Regions from separate parts of the Lactococcus sp. S47 genome, predicted to be linked through region 2. Evidence: predicted binding sites of a transcription regulator. Region 2 holds the regulator's gene; the other holds the start of a gene.
The links. The regulator Rex, encoded in region 2, represses fermentation and respiration genes when NADH is low (regulators of the CRP and FNR family bind a similar motif). The targets are predictions, from matches to a motif close to TTGTGAANTANTTCACAA.
Positions count from the first base shown of each region.

Region 1: IAE52_RS00305 (2,3-butanediol dehydrogenase) is a predicted target of Rex. The motif match lies at 3,507-3,524, and genes of this name have one in related genera.

Region 1 is NZ_JACVUB010000001.1:60,871-66,474, reverse strand. Features, by position in the region: gene abc-f (ribosomal protection-like ABC-F family protein) at 1-1,065, opposite strand, end outside; gene IAE52_RS00315 (hypothetical protein) at 1,151-1,312, opposite strand; gene IAE52_RS00310 ((S)-acetoin forming diacetyl reductase) at 1,586-2,347, opposite strand; gene IAE52_RS00305 (2,3-butanediol dehydrogenase) at 2,377-3,447, opposite strand; gene IAE52_RS00300 (FtsW/RodA/SpoVE family cell cycle protein) at 3,672-4,916, opposite strand; gene IAE52_RS00295 (TVP38/TMEM64 family protein) at 5,137-5,604, opposite strand, start outside.
Region 2 is NZ_JACVUB010000001.1:169,774-175,377, reverse strand. Features, by position in the region: gene IAE52_RS00825 (ABC-F family ATP-binding cassette domain-containing protein) at 1-1,444, opposite strand, end outside; gene IAE52_RS00820 (Spx/MgsR family RNA polymerase-binding regulatory protein) at 1,622-2,014, opposite strand; gene IAE52_RS00815 (redox-sensing transcriptional repressor Rex) at 2,239-2,889, shown strand; gene radC (DNA repair protein RadC) at 2,977-3,657, opposite strand; gene glmS (glutamine--fructose-6-phosphate transaminase (isomerizing)) at 3,788-5,604, opposite strand, start outside.

The sequences.
Region 1 (5,604 bases), 110 kb from region 2:
AATCTCTCCCACTTTCAAAGAAAAATCAATCGGCTGGAAAAGTAATTTTTCGGTAAATCCAAGAGAAAAATTTTCAAACTGAATCAGTCTTTTATGATGTGAAGGTTGAAAATTCATGATAAGAGGTTCAGTTTTTTCGATATTTTTGAGTAATTTCTCTTTATTCTCAACTTCCTGTCCCATTCGTTTTTCAATTGATTTTGCTCGTTGATTCTGTTTTTTGGCAACTTTTTTATCCACAAAGGTTGCTCCGGCAACATTTTCTCGTTGATTAGACCAATCTCTTTTTTCTAACGAAGTCTTTTTCAGCCTTGAAATATCTTTACGTAATTTTTCGTCTTTAGCAAGTTCAAAGTCATCACGCAACTGTTTTTCTCGTTCATAAGTTGAGAAATTTCCCTGATAGAGAACTATTTGCTGACGTTCAATTGCCAAGGTGTGGTCACAGACTTCGTCAAGAAAATTTCGGTCATGTGATACAACGATAAATCCTGATTTCTTTTGAAGATAGTCAGCAACTATTTTTCTGCTTTCCATATCCAAATGATTTGTTGGTTCATCAATTAGTGGAAAATTGTCCTCATCTAAAAATAAAATTGCCAAGAGACACTTGGTTTGTTCCCCACCCGATAAACTTCCAAAAGGACGCCAAAGAATTTCTAAATCAACTTTCAATAAAGATAATTCACGTTCTAATTTCCATTGTTCAAATTCGGCTAATTCATTTAGCACATAATAAGTTAATTGTGAATTTCTGTCAGTAATTTTTACTGACAGACTTTCTACAGAATATTTATCAGCAGTATTTTGTTTTTTAGATTTATCTTTATCATTAAAATCTTCTTCTGTCAGTAATTGGGGGAAGTAAACAAAGTTTTTGCCAGTAATTATCGAGCTGTCAGTAGTTATTTTACCTTGTAGTAAGTTTAAAAGAGTTGATTTTCCACGGCCATTTCGCCCTACTAATCCTAATTTCCAACGGTCATCAATATTTATTTGGGCATGATTGAAAATCAGGTTATCCCCGTAGCCAAAGGTTAAGTCTTTAAATTCAATATTTGACATTTAATTCTCCTCTCATTTGTGAGAATTAAGAAATCTAATTTGAGTAGAAAAACTCAGAGTGAGTTCCTCTGAATGTTCATAAATCTCAAATTCCCGCTTTTCTTGGAGCATTAATTTTTGCTCCGTGTTGATTTTGCTTGGTTGCTTTTACTGCTGTCATCCCATTAGTATTTTTCCCAGCAAATTGCGGTTTATTCTTCTTAATTTGTTCTAGTTTAGCTTGCATTTCTTTTTGTTTTTGATTCATTATTTTCTCCTTAAATTAAAAAACTCTTTTCACAACTTAGGTGAAAAGAGCTTTAAAAGATACAAATTCTGACAAATTGCCCAATCTGTAAACATAATAAAAGTCTATTCTCTCTAAGTTATGAAGACAACAAAAACACTCGATTTTTACGAATATTTTTAAAGTTCAAAACTTAGATTTTCAATAGACCTTACCTCGTTCATTTATTTAAGACAATTATAGCACAAAATAAAATGAACTGTCAAGATAAAAACTTGACAGTTCATTTTTAGATTAATGGAATTGCATTCCTCCATCAACAATAATTGTTTGACCAGTAATATAGTTTGAATCAGGGCCAGCTAAGAATGAAACAACATTTGCCACATCTTCAGGCTCAGATAAACGTTTCATGGCAATATCTTTTGCGAAAGTTTGCATTCCCCATTCATCATCTTTACCAGCATTTTTACCAACTTGATGCGCAATATCAAACATCATTGGTGTTTTTACAATCCCTGGTGCATAAGCATTAACTGTGATTCCTTCTTCTGCTAAATCACGAGCAGCAATTTGAGTCATCCCACGAACAGCAAATTTTGAAGAAGAATAGAGCATTAGATTTGGATTTCCAACAACTCCAGCTTGTGAGGTTGCGTTGATAATTTTACCTCCATGACCTAATTTTCTAAAAAGTGCTGTTGCTGTTTGTGTCCCCCACAAAACTCCACCAACATTAATATTATAGACCTGATGAAATTGTTCAGGTGTAATTGTTTCAATTGGTGTTGTTGGGGCAATTCCAGCATTATTAACTACAACATTTAAATCACCAAATTTGTCGACAACAGCATTCAAAGCTGAAATAACTTGTTCACGGTCGGAAACATCAGCTTTAACCGCAAATGAGTTTTCTCCAAGCTCTTTTGCTGCTTTTTGAGCTGTTTCTTCGTTGTAATCAATAATAGCTACTTTAAAACCATCATTATAGAGACGTTTTGCGATTGCAAAACCGATTCCTTGACCTGCTCCAGTAACTGCTGCAATTTTAGACATCTTATTTCTCCTTTATTTATTTATTTATTTTATAGACCTTTACCAGTGGGTGAAACTAAAATTTTAACAGCTGTTTCATTATGATGAATCAGCGTATCAAATCCTTTATCAATCAAATCATCCAAACCGATTTTAGCTGTGATGAATTGGTCCAATTTTATTTTACCTGTTGATACTAGGTCAATTGTTTTTGGATGAGTGTTATTATAAGCAATCGTTCCTAAAAGGTTAGCTTCTTTGATTACTAATTTTGCCATATCAACACTAGCAGGCTTGCCCCAAATTGCAACAATGACAACTGTTCCACCCATACGAATCGCATCTAGACAAGCGTCAAAGCCCGGTTGGACAGAGGTACATTCAAAGGCTGCGTCCACTCCTTTTTCATTAATTTCATGAACTTTAGCTTGAATGTCATCTTCAATTGGATTGAAGAAATAATCAGCAACTTGTGCTTCTTGTGCTTTTTTGCGGCGAAGTCCACTAGGTTCACTGATGATAACAGTATGTCCTTGCGCTTTTGCAACGGCAGCAGTTAAAAGTCCAATTGGTCCAGCACCAACAACTAATACCGTACTCTTTTCACTTAAATTTGCTCGTTCAACAGCGTGATAGCCGACTGATAGTGGCTCAATTAGAGCAGCTTCATCCAATGGTAAGTTATCAGGAATTTTGTGAACCCAACGTTCATCAACAGAAATTTTTTCAGCCAAACCTCCACCATTTCCGCCCAAACCAATAAAGTTTGAACCTTCTGAGAGGTTATAATGTCCAGTTTCACTTGTATCAGTCCCTTCGGGAACGATATAAGGTTCGACAACGACATGGTCACCTACTTTAAGTCCGCTTACTCCTTCACCTATAAAATTTACAACCCCAGACATTTCATGTCCAAGAGTGACTGGTGGTACTTCTCCAGTAATTGGATTAGGATGTTCTGCTGACGGACAAAAAATTGGGCCATCTAAAAATTCATGAAGATCTGTTCCACAAATTCCACACCAAGCCACATCAATGCCAACTTGGCCAGCTTTTACTATTGGTTCATTAATTTCATCAACGCGGATATCCCCGCGGTCGTAAAAACGTGCTGCGCGCATAAAAACGCCTCCTCTATATAGGATGGTTGTCGTTTCAGGCAATCAATTAAATTTAGTATTTGAGATTTCTCTCACGAGTTTATTCTATCATTATTTCTAATAATTTACAAAAATTTAAAGCGTTTTCTTCCTTGATATATATAGACTTTTAAATGTTTTATTGTAATAAAAAAGCTACTGAATTTTCTGTCAGTAACTTTTACTTTTTGTATTCTTATTAATTGTTAACGTCTATTTCTTCGACGATTTTTTCGACTATCACCCTTAACTGGGATTTGTCTTTGTTCCTTGACAAATTCTGGTAATTGATTATATTTCATTGATAAAACGAGCCCTAAGCCGATGATATTTGCCATTAAGGCCGATCCCCCTTGAGAAATGAAGGGTAAGGGAATACCTGTTAAAGGAACAACACCAATAGCTGCTCCAATATTTTCAAAGACATGGAAGAGAATCATCATAATAATACCCGTTGAAATATAGGTATAAAACTGATTATTTGATTTGAAAGTTACTCGAATCATTCGATAAATCAGCATAAAGTAAAGGAAAATCAAAAAGGCTGATCCAACAAATCCGAAATCTTCAGCAATGACAGTGAAAATCATATCTGATTCTCGAACGGGAACATTGACATTAGCTACACCAATTCCTTTACCCCAAAGACCACCAACACCAACTGAAATCAATGAGCGTGCTTGTTGAAGACTGAAAGTCTGAGAATATTCAAAAGGATGTAACCATGCGATAAAACGATTGACCTGATACTGTGCAAAACTGGTACTTTCAAGAAATTTTTGTCCTTCTGGTGAAGCAACTAGAGCAACAATTCCTCCAGCTACTGCTGCTACGAAAAGAAAAGCTGGCGCAAGTATTTTCCAAGAAATACCCGAAACTAAAATAATTCCTGCTAAAATAGCTATAAATACTAAAAAGGTACCAAAATCTTTTTGAAATACCGAAATTATAGCTACTGGCATTGTTTCCAGTATCAAAAGTCCGATTAATCGGAAATCATCTTTGAGCACTCTTTTCTTTAAATTATTTTGGAAGGTAACTACAATTCTTGCCGAAAATAAAATATAAGAAAGTTTCATAAACTCTGATGGTTGAAAAAGATTACGTCCACCAAAAGCAAGCCAGTTTTTTGCACCTGTTGAAGCATAGGTTGCTTTATCATAGAAAAAGATTGGTAGAATCATTAATATAAGACCTAGCACATAAAAAAACGGTGTTAAGTTCCATAAAAACCTTGAGTCCATATGCATAACGATTAAAGCAACAAAGAGGCCAACAATAACCCATGTCCCTTGTTGAACAACCATTGTTGTTGCTTGTGTGGGGTGGTCATGACTTACTGCAACATAAAGTGCGTAAAGACCAATCAATATTAACATAAAGGCTGGTAAAATTAGCCCATAATCAATTCGTGAATCAAATGTAAATCTATTTGCTTTCTTGTTTTTCAAAACTAGCTCCAGTCAGTTTAATCTTGTTTTGGCAATTCATTTGGGCAATTTGCTATCACTTAGTTCTAACTTTTGCTTCAAATTTACAAAAACAATTTTATTATTGAGGTGACTTCTGTTTAAAATCATAAATCCATTCTATTATACAATTTTTTTGGATGATTTGGGCATTCTTTCTCAAAAATTCCAATAAAAAAATACTGAAAGCACTTTCAGCATTTTATAAAATGTGCCCTAGAAGGTCTCCTCCAAAAATCAAAAGATAAGAATAGAGGAGAATTGGCAATGGTTTACATAATAAGATACTCCAAGTGAAGAATTTCCAACTCATTTTTGTTTGACTTGCTATTAAAACAAGGGCATCATCTGGGGCAATAGGAGATAAAATGAGGAGCGCGAAAACAATATTAAAGCGTTTTTGCCCCTTATCCAACCAAGCCATGTATTTATTATATGTTTTTTCTTTGACAAAAGTTTTGGCTAATGAAGAACCATATTTTTTACCAAAGTGAAAAAGTAAAAAAGAGCCCGCAACAATTCCAAAGTAATTATAAACAAAACCCCAAACTGGTCCAAAAATCATGACCCCTGCTGCCATTGTAATCCCACCTGGTATGATTGGAACAATGACTTGCAAAATTTGCATACAAAGGAAGATTAATGGTCCTAAAAAACGATGTGCCACAAT
Region 2 (5,604 bases):
AGACCTCACGTGAATCAATATCCAAGTGATTGGTTGGTTCATCTAAAACTAAAAAGTTATCGTGATCCATTGCTAATTTAGCAAGTAAAAGACGGGCTTTTTCACCACCCGAAAGCATCCCAACCGTTTTCTTTACATCATCTCCACTAAAAAGAAAGGCTCCAAGCATATTGCGAATTTCAACTTCATTAAGTAAGCGATGCTCATTCCATAATTCGTCTAAGACAGTATTGGAAGCTGTCAATCTTCCTTGTTCTTGGTCATAATATCCCAAAGTAACATTGGCACCCAATTTTGCTTGACCTGCTAAAAATGGAATCTGTCCAACAATTGACTTAATCAATGTTGTCTTACCTACTCCATTTGGTCCAACAATAGCAAGGGACTCACCTTTACGCTCGTCAATGTTAATCGGACCAGAGAGACGATTATCTTCATAACCTACCGTTGCTTCTGAAACGGTTAAAACAACATTTCCAGACGTTTTTTCAGGAGTAAAAGTAACATTGGCCGATTTATCATCACTTGTTGGTGCGTCTAAACGCTCCATTTTCTCCAACTTTTTACGACGCGATTGCGCCATTTTAGTCGTCGAAGCCCGAACTAAATTTCTGGCAACATAGTCCTCTAATTTAGCAATTTCTTTTTGTTGTTTTTCAAAATTTTTGAGTTCTAACAAGAGTTTTTGCTCTCTTTGTTCAACATAGCGAGAATAATTTCCAGAAAAACGAGTCAATTCTCCTCTAGATAATTCTAAGACTTCATTAACCACTTTATCCAAAAAGTAGCGGTCATGACTGACAATTAATAAACTACCTTCGTAATTTTTAAGGTAATTTTCAAGCCAAGCTAAAGTTTCAATATCTAAGTGGTTAGTTGGTTCATCCAAAATCAAAAGTTGTGGTCTTTCAAGCAACATCTTAGCAAGAGCCAAACGTGTTTTTTGTCCCCCCGATAAACTTGAAATTTCTCTTTCCCACATTGTTTCATCAAAGCGAAAACCATTTAAGACAGACTTAATTTCAGATTCATAAGTAAATCCATTTTTCATCCGAAATTCTTCTGATAAAGCATCGTAACGTTTCATCAAAGCTGTCAATTCATCCCCAGCAAGTTCTCCCATTCGCAATTCCATCTGGCGCAATTGTTTTTCCATTTGGCGAAGCGAATCAAAAACAGAGAGCATTTCGGCAAATATTGTCCTTGAGGAATTCAGCCCAGTATCTTGCGCTAAATAATTCATTGTCAAATCTTTGGTCTTGGATACAGTTCCGCGACTCGCTTCTTCAACTCCAGCAATAATTTTAAGCAAGGTTGACTTACCAGCTCCATTTCGGCCAACTAGGGCAATTCTTGAATGGTCTTGTAAACTAAAATTGATATTTTCAAATAAAACATCGCCACCAAAAGTGCGTGCAATTCCATTCCCTTGCAGTAAAATCATGATATTTATCCTCTTCGTTAAATCTCAAAGCATATTTTTAATACTTCGTTTTCCCTTTTCATATGATAGAAAAGCAGTCCTTCTATTATAGCATTTAAGGCAAGTTTTTTGTAGTTCTTCCAAATTCTTAAAATTAAAAAGCTTACCAAATCTGATAAGCTAAAAATAAAATTAATATTAGACTAAAATTAATCTTTCGCGCAATTCAATTCTCCTAACTTCTGGTGGAATAAACGCTCTGATTCCATCCTCGTTAAAACCAATCAATAGACAGTCCTCGTCAAAAATTAATGGTCGTTTTAGAAGACGTGGATTTTCCTGAATTAATTCAAAAGCTTTTTCTAGTCCTAATTCATCGAAATTATAATTTAAAGATGCGTATGTTTTCCCTCGGGTCGCAATTATATCCTCAAATCCGTTTTCAGTCAAGGATAAAATTTTGATTAAATCATCTTTTTCCATAACATCTTTTGATAAATTAATTTCTTCAAATTCAATGTGATGTTTACGTAACCATTTTTTAGCTTTTCTACAAGATGAACATGAACCACTAAGATAAATTTTAATCATATTTTCTCCCTATCTATTTTTTCATATTTCTATTCTAACATGAAAGCGCCTTAATTAAAAGAGGAAAATAAATATTTTTTTAGAATTGTAATCAATTTCTCATTTTTTGTAAATATTCCATTCCTTTTGTTTGATAATTTCACAAATTTTTGATAAAATTATCACAAAGAAACTAAATATTACTTAGTTTTAATAAAATCGAATTAAATTTTTGAGGTATAACAATGACTGATCATAAACCAAGCAAAAGCTTGCCTAAAGCAACTGCTAAACGACTGCCACAGTACTATCGACTGTTCAAAAGTCTTGTCGAAGAAAATGTGACACGCACAAACTCACAACTTATTTCAGAAAAAATTGGAGTAGATGCTGCCACAATTCGCCGAGATTTCTCTTTATTTGGCGAATTAGGCCGACGTGGATACGGCTATGAAACGAAAGTGCTCCGTGATTTCTTTGGAGAACTTCTTGGCCAAGACCAAGAAACGCATATCGCTCTAATTGGTGTCGGAAATCTCGGTCGTGCATTACTTCATTATCAATTCCAAGATAGAAACAAAATGAGAATCACGCAAGCCTATGATATTTCTGGCAATCCCTTAGTTGGAACACAAACGGATGATGGAATTCCAATTTATAATATTTCTGATTTAGAAAAAAATGTTAAAAAATCGGATATCAAAACAGCAATTCTCTCTGTTCGCAAAGAAAATGCCCAAGAAGTTGTTGACACTCTAGTCAAAGCTGGTATCAAAGGTTTCCTAAACTTTGCCCCAATTCGTTTGAAAGTCCCTTCAGATGTGGTTGTTCAATCAATTGACTTAACTAAGGAGCTGCAAACACTACTATTTTTCATGGGAGCTCAAGAAAACTAAATTAGTACAAAATAAAAGAACAGTTTTTATTGACTGTTCTTTTTCTTTTCTTTATAGTTGAGAAGTGATTGTTTGTTATATAATCCTTCATTTTCTGATCTCTTCTTCCCGAAAACTAAAATAATTACCAGCCCCTACAATAATATGGTCAATAAAATTGATCCCCACATCCTCACAAGATTTTTTTATTTTGTCAGTAAATATTTTATCAGCCTGACTGGGTCGTAAATTTCCTGAGGGATGATTATGTGCAACTAACAGTCCTACTGAGAGATTTTTTATTGCATGATAAAGAATCTCTCTAGGGCTTGCAGTTGCCTGATTAACCGCCCCTATAAAAATTGTCTTTTTTTCAATAATTCGATTTTGACCATCTAAATAAGTCGCCACAAGATGCTCTTGCTCAAAATTTTGCATTTCAAAAGCAAGACTCAGGCCATACTCTCTGGAACTCAAAACTTGACCGTAACGTTTTCTATTAGTGGTTTGTATCCTTTTTCCAAATTCAATCATTGCTCGAATTTCAATGGATTTTGCCAGTCCAATGCCTGAAATTTCTCTGAGTTCATTAATCGAAGCTTTGCGCAAATTATCCAAAGTTTCAAAATGTTGAAGAATTTCCAAGGCCAAATTTAATGATGAGTATTTTTTTGTCCCTGTTCGCAATAATATCGCTAACAGCTCAACATCAGACAAGCACTCTTCTCCTAAAAATTCTAAGCGTTCCCTAGGTTGCATCGGATACGGATTTTCTCTTAGTTCATACATACTATTATATACGGAAAAATCTGGCCTTTGTCACTGACAAAAGATTAATTAACCAAAAAAGTTCTGATGAATCTCAGAACTTTTTATTTTTAGTTATCATTTTACTGACAGAGATTTCTGTCAGTAACTTTTATTCAACTGTTACTGCTTTAGCTAAGTTACGTGGTTTATCAACATCAAGTCCACGTTGCATTGACGCATAATAAGCAATTAATTGTGTTGGAATAACCATTGAAATTGCTGACAAATAAGGATGAACTTGGTTGACAACAATTGTATCATCTTCACGGGCCACTCCTTCTTCAACAATTGTGATAGCTGAGGCTCCACGAGCCACTGTTTCCATTACATTTCCACGAGTATGAGCTGCTACTTCTTCATTATTAGAAATTAAAGCAAGTACTGGAGTTCCTTTTTCAATCAATGAAATCGTTCCATGTTTTAATTCTCCAGCAGCAAATCCTTCACATTGAATATAAGAAATTTCTTTTAATTTGAGAGAAGCTTCCATTGCTACATAATAATCTTGTTTTCGACCAATATAGAAGGCATTGCGAGTAGTTGGCAATAAGTCAGCTACAATTGCTGCAATTTCATCCTTTTCAGATAAAGTGGCTTCAATTGATTGAGCAACTAAAGACAATTCTTTAACTAAATCAAATTCTTTTGCTTTAACTTCCCCTTCAGCCTCACCAACTGCCTTTGCAAGAAAAGCCAAGGTTGCAATTTGTCCTGTATATGCTTTGGTTGAAGCAACTGCAATTTCTGGTCCAGCACCGATTAACATTGTATAAGTTGCTTCGCGTGACAAAGTAGAACCGGGAACATTTGTAACTGTTAAGCTTGGAAGTCCTAATTCATTTACTTTTACTAAAACCTGACGGCTGTCAGCCGTTTCCCCAGACTGTGAAAGGAAAATAAAGAATGGTTTTTGGCTCAGTAAAGGCATATCATAGCCCCATTCTGAAGCAAGACCAAGTTCAACCGGTGTATTTGTCAAAGATTCAAGCATCATTTTTGCCCCAAAACCTGCATGATAAGACGTTCCGGCGGCAATAATATAAATACGATCAGCCTCTTGAATTCCTTTGATAATGTCTTGATCAACTTTCATTGTTCCATCTTCATTTGCATAAGTCGCAATGAGTTTACGCATAACTGCGGGTTGCTCATCAATTTCTTTGAGCATGTAGAAAGGATAAGTTCCTTTTCCAATGTCAGATAAATCAAGTTCAGCTGTGTATGACTCACGTGAAAGTACATTACCTTCGTAATCCATAACTGTAACATTATCTTTTGTTAACACAACAAGCTCTTTATCGTGAATTTCCATAAATTCAGACGTTTCACGAATCATCGCCATAGCATCTGAGCAGACCATGTTGTAGCCTTCGCCAAGGCCGATTAATAATGGTGATTTATTTTTGGCAACATAAATCACTTCTGCATCTTCGCTATCCATAAGAGCAAAGGCATAAGAACCTTGAATTAAGCTTAGAGCTTTTTTGAATGCTTCAAGTGTTGATAGTCCTTCTTCTTCAGCAAATTTAGCAATTAAATGAATCGCAATTTCAGTATCGGTTTGTCCTTTAAAAGTATCATTCATCAAAAATTCGTTTTTAAGTTCAACAAAATTTTCAATCACACCATTATGTACTAAAATAAAGCGACCTGATGTTGAAGTATGTGGATGAGCATTGTCTTCCGTTGGTTTACCATGAGTAGCCCAACGTGTGTGACCAATGCCGGCTGTTCCTGAAACATCAATCCCTAACTTTCCTCTTAAGTCTGCAATACGTCCGACAGATTTAACTAATTTTGCTGCTGTTTCTTGACCATTTACAAAAATACCTGCTGAATCATAACCACGATATTCAAGTTTTTCTAGTCCTTGCATCAAAATATCAGTTGCATTTTTACTACCTACAACACCAACAATCCCACACA